3 regions of the Bacillus sp. OTU2372 genome follow, and region 2 is predicted to be linked to each of the others. Evidence: riboswitches for the same ligand, from Rfam matches in the RefSeq annotation. Region 2 holds a riboswitch; each other region holds the start of a gene.
What was found. Region 2 has a riboswitch for glycine ahead of AAHB15_RS22955 (amino acid permease). Riboswitches for the same ligand answer to the same signal wherever they lie in the genome.
Positions count from the first base shown of each region.

Region 1 (2,276 bases), on a different contig from region 2:
CATAAATCTAACTCCCTTCGTTAGTTCTTTTCTCTTTTATAAAAAGGTGTTGGAACTACATTAGCTTTTAACCGTTTACCACGAATTTCCACTTCTACCTCTGTTTCTAGTGCGGCAAATTCGGTCTTAATAAGAGCAAGACCAATATTTCGCTTTAAAGAAGGCGACTGTGTACCGGTTGTCACTTCTCCGATAAGCTCTTCTCCTTTATAAACAGAATATCCATGTCGAGGGATACCACGGTCAATCATTTCGATTCCTACTAATTTCCTTGGTAAGACATTTTCCTTCTGTTTTCGTAATGCTTCCTTCCCAATGAAGTCAGCTTCCTTATTTAACTTCACGGCAAAGGAGATTCCTGCTTCAAGGGGAGAGATCTCAGGCGAAAGCTCTTGCCCATAAAGTGCCAGCACAGATTCAAAACGAAGGGTATCACGTGCACCTAATCCGCATGGAAGAATACCCTCCTCTGTTCCTGCCTCTAAAATGGCCTTCCAAAGGTCAACCGCATCGGCTGCATCACAGTAAACCTCAAAACCGTCTTCACCGGTATATCCTGTTCTTGATACTAGTACCTTCTTACCGTTTAGAATTACTTCTTGCATAAATTTGAAAAAGCCAATTTGACTTAAGTCTGTATCTCCTGCAAGCTTTTGCAGGACCTTTTCTGCAAGCGGACCTTGAAGCGCAAGCTGGGCTGTCTTTTCAGACAAGTTATCAAGGAAAACATCCCCCTCAACGTGATCCAGAAGCCATTTATAGTCCTTTTCTATATTGGAAGCATTAACAACTAGTAAATAATGATGGTCCTCGATTTTATATACGAGCAGATCATCCACCGTTCCGCCGTTTTCATAACACATTGCCGTGTATTGAGCACCGCCATTTTTAATTTTTGAAATATCATTGGTCATCATTTTTTGTAAAAATTGTAAACTGTCTTTCCCTTTTACTTCCACTTCCCCCATATGGGAGACATCAAACAGACCTGCTTTTGTACGGACCGCTTCATGCTCTTCCTTTATGCTGGAAAATTGGACAGGCAGCTCCCACCCGCCAAAATCGATGGTTTTCCCGCCGTGTTCTTTATACACTGCAAAAAGTGGAGTACGTTTTAATTCAGTCATCCCTTAATCCCCCTCATTTGATCCACATTTTTATAGGTTCAACAATTCTATAAAAGTTATTTCCCTAAACTTTTGTGAAACAATTCGACTTTTTTTAAAACATAAAAAAGGACAGAAAACCTCCTTAATAAATTAAGTAGGTCTCTGTCCTTGCACCTGAAAGTTTACCCTTAAGCGGTTTTCCCCTTTGGTGGCTGCAACAAACACTAGCAGCGCTCTCCAGAGCTGCGTCAAACAAGAGTTCTTTTGCCTGAGAGATTCACATTTTCTGCTTGCTCCTTCGGCGCTACTCTTCGTAGTCTCTCCCCTTGCTATCATTCGCATTATAATATTTTTCAATTTGGTAATACTAATTATACTTAAAAAAATAAATTACTTTATTAAAATATTTAAAACATTCTAAGCTATTATCATCCTACCATTAAACTACAACATTGAGCAATCATTTTATAAGAAAACGATAGGCAGCAGACGGTCTTAATAATTGGCAAACAGATGATATTACAATGTATGAAAAGGAGCTGTAATAATGTCGGTTGAAATTGAATTTGATTCCTCGTGGCAGGATGATTTTTTACATAGAATTGACAACGATGGTCCGTGGGGGAACTGGGAGCTTTTTAAATTAGCAATCGATGTTGAAAAACATTTGGTCATCCCGGAGTTTGAAGGCTTACAAGCTCCAAATCATCTTCCTAATTTAACACCTCTTCCACATCAGCTTGAAACAGCGAAACAGGTGATTGAAAACATGAATGGTAAAGCTATTCTAGCTGATGAAGTGGGGCTTGGAAAGACAATTGAAGCTGGGCTGATTTTAAAAGAATACATGATTCGCGGTTTAGTAAAAAAGGTATTAATACTCGTTCCTGCATCTTTGGTTACCCAGTGGGCGATTGAGCTAAATAGCAAATTTTTTATCCCGGCCGTTACCCAAAGGAAAAGCTATGTCTGGGAACAGTGCGATGTCGTTGTTTCTTCAATTGATACAGCGAAACGAAATCCTCATCGGGACATTATCAACAAACTGGACTACGATCTCATTATCATTGATGAGGCACATAAACTTAAAAATAACAAAACGAAAAACTACGAATTTGTTCAAAACCTTAAAAAGAAATTTTGTTTATTATTAACCGCCACACCGAT
Region 1 covers NZ_JASATK010000014.1:87,292-89,567, forward strand. The annotation lists gene gcvPA (aminomethyl-transferring glycine dehydrogenase subunit GcvPA) at 1-3, opposite strand, end outside; gene gcvT (glycine cleavage system aminomethyltransferase GcvT) at 21-1,127, opposite strand; glycine riboswitch at 1,356-1,445, opposite strand; gene AAHB15_RS19910 (DEAD/DEAH box helicase) at 1,657-2,276, shown strand, end outside.
Region 1: it holds a riboswitch for glycine, as region 2 does, so the genes downstream of both, gcvT (glycine cleavage system aminomethyltransferase GcvT) here and AAHB15_RS22955 (amino acid permease) in region 2, are expected to answer to the same signal.

Region 2 (2,276 bases):
CGCTATTACATGCCGAAGCAGCGGATGTAAGTACGACAAAATTAACAATTCCGGCAGCTGCTGCGATACCAACTGCTACGAAGACTTGGACAAATGGACTTTTCGCCGGGTTTATCGCGTTCCATGGATAAATACTCATAATGACAAACAATGCGCCAAGGTAGAAAATAAATACCCGAATTGGGATATTATTGATTGCCTTTGGAATAACTTTTTCAGGGTCTTTTGTTTCGCCTGCTGTAAGTCCTACTAGTTCGATCCCTGTAAATGCAAACACTACCATCTGGAATGAGAGAATAAACCCATTTATGCCATTCGGGAACATGCCGCCGTGGCTCCATAAATTCGTGAAACTAGATGGACCTGAATTTGTAGAAAAGCCTTTTACAATCATGACAATACCGATAAAAATTAGTCCCAGAATAGCGATGACTTTTATTAAGGCAAACCAAAATTCCATTTCACCAAAAAGTTTAACGGTTGTAAGGTTCATAATTAACAAAATCACAAGGGCAATTAATCCTGGCATCCACTGCGGTACATTAGGAAGCCAATATTGGGTGTAGAGACCAACTGCTGTTAAGTCAGCCATAGCAATGGAAATCCAGCAGAACCAGTAGGTCCAGCCAGTTACAAAGGCTGCCATATTACCTAAATAGTCTCTTACAAAGTCAACAAAAGAATGATAGTTTAAATTGGTTAAGAGAAGTTCGCCAAGTGCGCGCATGATTAAAAAGCATATGGCCCCCGTAATCATATAAGCAAATAAAATCGATGGTCCTGCTAAATGAATCGATTTTCCTGCACCAAGAAATAATCCCGTTCCGATTGCTCCACCAATAGCGATTAGTTGTACATGCCTGTTTTTTAGGCCTCTTTCCAATTTTTGTTCCTGCATTCGATTTCCCCCTCTACTTTTCTAGGATGTTTACAATTTTTTTCGTTTTAAATCTATTTTTAAAGAATTTAAATCAAACTAAATGCAAATTAATATCCCAAAAAAAGTTTAAGATAATATTACCGGTTAATTCTACAACTAAAAAAGCGCTTACAATTCAAATAAAATTAATAGGATCAGCTTGTTCTTAGCAGGTCCCCATAGTCTCATTCCTCAATAGATTTCATAGCACAATCCTCCTTTTTCCGTGTGTACTATCTTTCCCAAACAAAAAAAGGACAGAGGGAAGATAGATTTTCTCTAATCTTTCCTCTGTCCTTTTACCTGAGAGTTTAACTCCTTTGGTGGCCCATGGCTCTCTCCAGAGACGCGTCCTATTATGGTCCTTTTACCTGAGAGATTGTTCCCCATTTTTTGGGGACTTGCTCCTTCGGTGCCAAACAATACGTTTGGTCTCTCCCACAATATTCATCCGCTATCATACATTTCATTTACATACTACTCTATGGAAAGGATGATGTCAATTAAATATTCAGAATTTATTAATTATTCCGAAAAAGTATATTACCATAGGAATAAATGTAATATGTTTACAATTAAAACTTAACTATGCTTTGTTATATACGAAGGATGAACATTAGCAATGCTGAAATAATTGCCAGTAAACTACTTACGCCAAAAGCAGTAAAAGCACCAAATGATTGCCACAAAAAACCTGCCATTACGCTTGCTGGCAATGTAGCTATACCAGTTAATGCATTAAATGTTCCCATTGCCATCCCACGTTGTCCTTCTGGTACCATATCTGCTACATAAGCCTTTTGAATTCCTTCAGTAGTCGCGTAGTACAACCCGTAAATAAAGAATAATATCCAAATCCCAAAGACAGTATGTACCAGACCAAAGCCGAGATAAATGAGTGCAAACATTACATAACCTGTAATCAAAACTGGTCGGCGACCGATACGGTCAGAAAGCATACCAAATGGAGTAGAAAATAAACTTGTAATGATGTTGTATGCAAAATAAGTGAGTGGGATATATTCGGCAGCCATGCCAACGTCCTTCGCTCGTAAGATTAGGAATGCATCAGAGAAGTTCCCTATGGTAAATAATGTAGTTATGAGTGTGAACAACACAAAACGCGAACTAAGCCCCTTGAAGCTAATCTTAGGTAACAACTTTACATTGCTTGGTGTTTTTATTGATTTTCTTTTTTCTTTTAAGAAGATGATCAGGAGCAAAGTTGCAATTAACCCAGGGATTGCAGATAACCAAAATACAGCCTGATAACTGCCATTCCATAGAGTAAGAATTAAGTAGGTTACAAAAGGTCCAAGAGCTGCACCTAGCGTATCCATTGACCTTCTGAATCCAA
Region 2 covers NZ_JASATK010000019.1:102,810-105,085, forward strand. The annotation lists gene AAHB15_RS22955 (amino acid permease) at 1-898, opposite strand, end outside; glycine riboswitch at 1,209-1,265, opposite strand; glycine riboswitch at 1,269-1,370, opposite strand; gene AAHB15_RS22960 (MFS transporter) at 1,516-2,276, opposite strand, start outside.

Region 3 (2,276 bases), on a different contig from region 2:
AATGCCCCAAACCCAAATAAAACAAATTGCACTGATCGTTGTCACAATGCCAAAAGCTTGTTCAGGAATCAGCTTGCTTAAAAGGGCTCCGACTGATAAAACAAGTGCTGAGACCAATAATGCGTTACTTGGTACATGATTTTTATTTAATTTAGAAAATGGGGCTGGGCCTTGGGCTTTAGAGCTTAAATTATATAAGATTCGGCTCGTCGAAAACAAACCACTGTTACAGGCAGATGCCGCTGATGTTAACACAACGAAATTTATTATTCCTGCTGCAATCGGTATACCCACCAGACTAAACGTTTTTACAAAAGGACTGTTATCAGCATTTAACTGTGTCCATGGGTTGATACATAAAAGAATGAACAGTGCTCCCACATAGAAAAAGAGAATTCTTAACGGAATTTTATTAATCGCTGACGGGATATTTTTTTGAGGATTGGCTGTTTCTGCCGCTGATACACCCACTAATTCAACGCCGACATAGGCAAAGACTACCATTTGGAAAGATAGTAAGAAACCTGAAACACCGTGTGGAAAAAGACCGCCATATTCCCAAATATTTTTTACAGAAACGGTTGCCACATCTGTTTTGAATCCTATTACTAATAAGATAACTCCTATTCCAATTAAAGCCAGAATCGTGATGACTTTTATTAAGGCAAACCAAAACTCTAACTCTCCAAATAGTTTTACCGTTAATAGATTAAGCCCTAATAATAGAACTAAACAGACGATGGCTGGAACCCACTGCGGGATATCAAACCAATATTGAACATATACACCAACGGCAATGATATCAGCCATAGCGGTCATGATCCAACAAAACCAATACGTCCATCCAGTTACAAATCCTGCCCATGGTCCGATATAGTCCTCAGCAATGTCTGTAAAAGATGTATAACCCGACTTTGATAGAAGCAGTTCTCCTAAAGCCCTCATAACAAAGAAACAGGCGATGCCCACAATTACATAGGCAAACATAATTGATGGGCCTGCTAACTGGATCGCCCTTCCTGATCCTAAGAATAAACCTGTTCCAATCGTTCCGCCAATCGCAATCAATTGTACGTGACGGTTCTTTAAATCCCTCTTTAATTCTTGTTGTGCCACTTGAAACTCCCCCTAATGGTAGTAATAATTCTTCTTGTGCATGTGAAATCATGAACAAGAAGTGAACCAATTAAAAAAGAGATTGGAATTTCTCCAATCTCTTCAGGGCGAAAGAATAACAAATAATATCTATTACTCTTTTGTGGTAGAATAATAAATAGTCTTCGTACTCTTCTGTCCTTTTGCCTGAGATTGTGAACCCTTCGGCGCCGCTTGTCACGCGGTCTCTCCAGAAGCTGCTCCTGCTATAGTGTGATCCATAGCAATCATAGCTTGCTAAATATTTAATTTGTAAAGTAATGAATGATTATTTAGCATTCATACTCAGAAACTAAACTATCGTTGAATAATTTATAATTTTAGTAGTATTAGTTCTATTTGTCAACAAATAAATTTATGTACCGTTAAAATGGCCATTTTTCAAGTATTGAAACTTGCGAAATCACGGATGGACAGGTGGCTAATACTCCGAGCTTTAATACATGGACATAGTATGTAAAAATGATGGTAGAATATTAGAATTAACTTTCTTAACGTTACTAAAGAACAAAAATGGATGGTAAGTAACACCATCCATTTTATTGAGATTTGATTGAGAATATTTCTGCAGGTTTGTTAATAGGTTTTGTCCTCAACAAACCTTGTTGAAAGCACTTCCTCCGGTTTCTCGAAGAGTTTTGTCCTCAAGACCCCCTATTGAAGACACTTCCTATACTTTTTTAATCGTTTTTGTCCTTATCAGATGAATCTAATAAAACTTGACTCTGTGACTCTAGGACTTCTGCACGACTTTGGCCATACAGCCCGACATAGATTTGCTCTATCTCTTCGCCTGTTAAATCGCCACGCTTCAGGAGCTCCTCGGCAATCCGGTGGACAAAGTCAGCATTATCATTTACAAGCTTCTTAACTTTGGTCATCTCTGACTTTAAGAGTTCATTGATTTTGGATCGCAGTGCTCTCAGTCCGTCCGAACGTGAACCGACCGCGAGCCAGCTGAATAATTCTTCACCCATGCCGACTATCCCTAGATAAGCGCCTGCAAGCTCTGTTGCCTGCCTCAAATCAGAAGTAACCCCATTTAATTTTTTATTTAAAAACTCTTCTTCCACCGCACGTGCTGCCAAACAAACTTGTATTTCTGCTAGGATCTCTTTGTC
Region 3 covers NZ_JASATK010000001.1:1,005,631-1,007,906, reverse strand. The annotation lists gene AAHB15_RS04750 (amino acid permease) at 1-1,116, opposite strand, end outside; glycine riboswitch at 1,281-1,359, opposite strand; gene AAHB15_RS04745 (AAA family ATPase) at 1,836-2,276, opposite strand, start outside.
Region 3: it holds a riboswitch for glycine, as region 2 does, so the genes downstream of both, AAHB15_RS04750 (amino acid permease) here and AAHB15_RS22955 (amino acid permease) in region 2, are expected to answer to the same signal.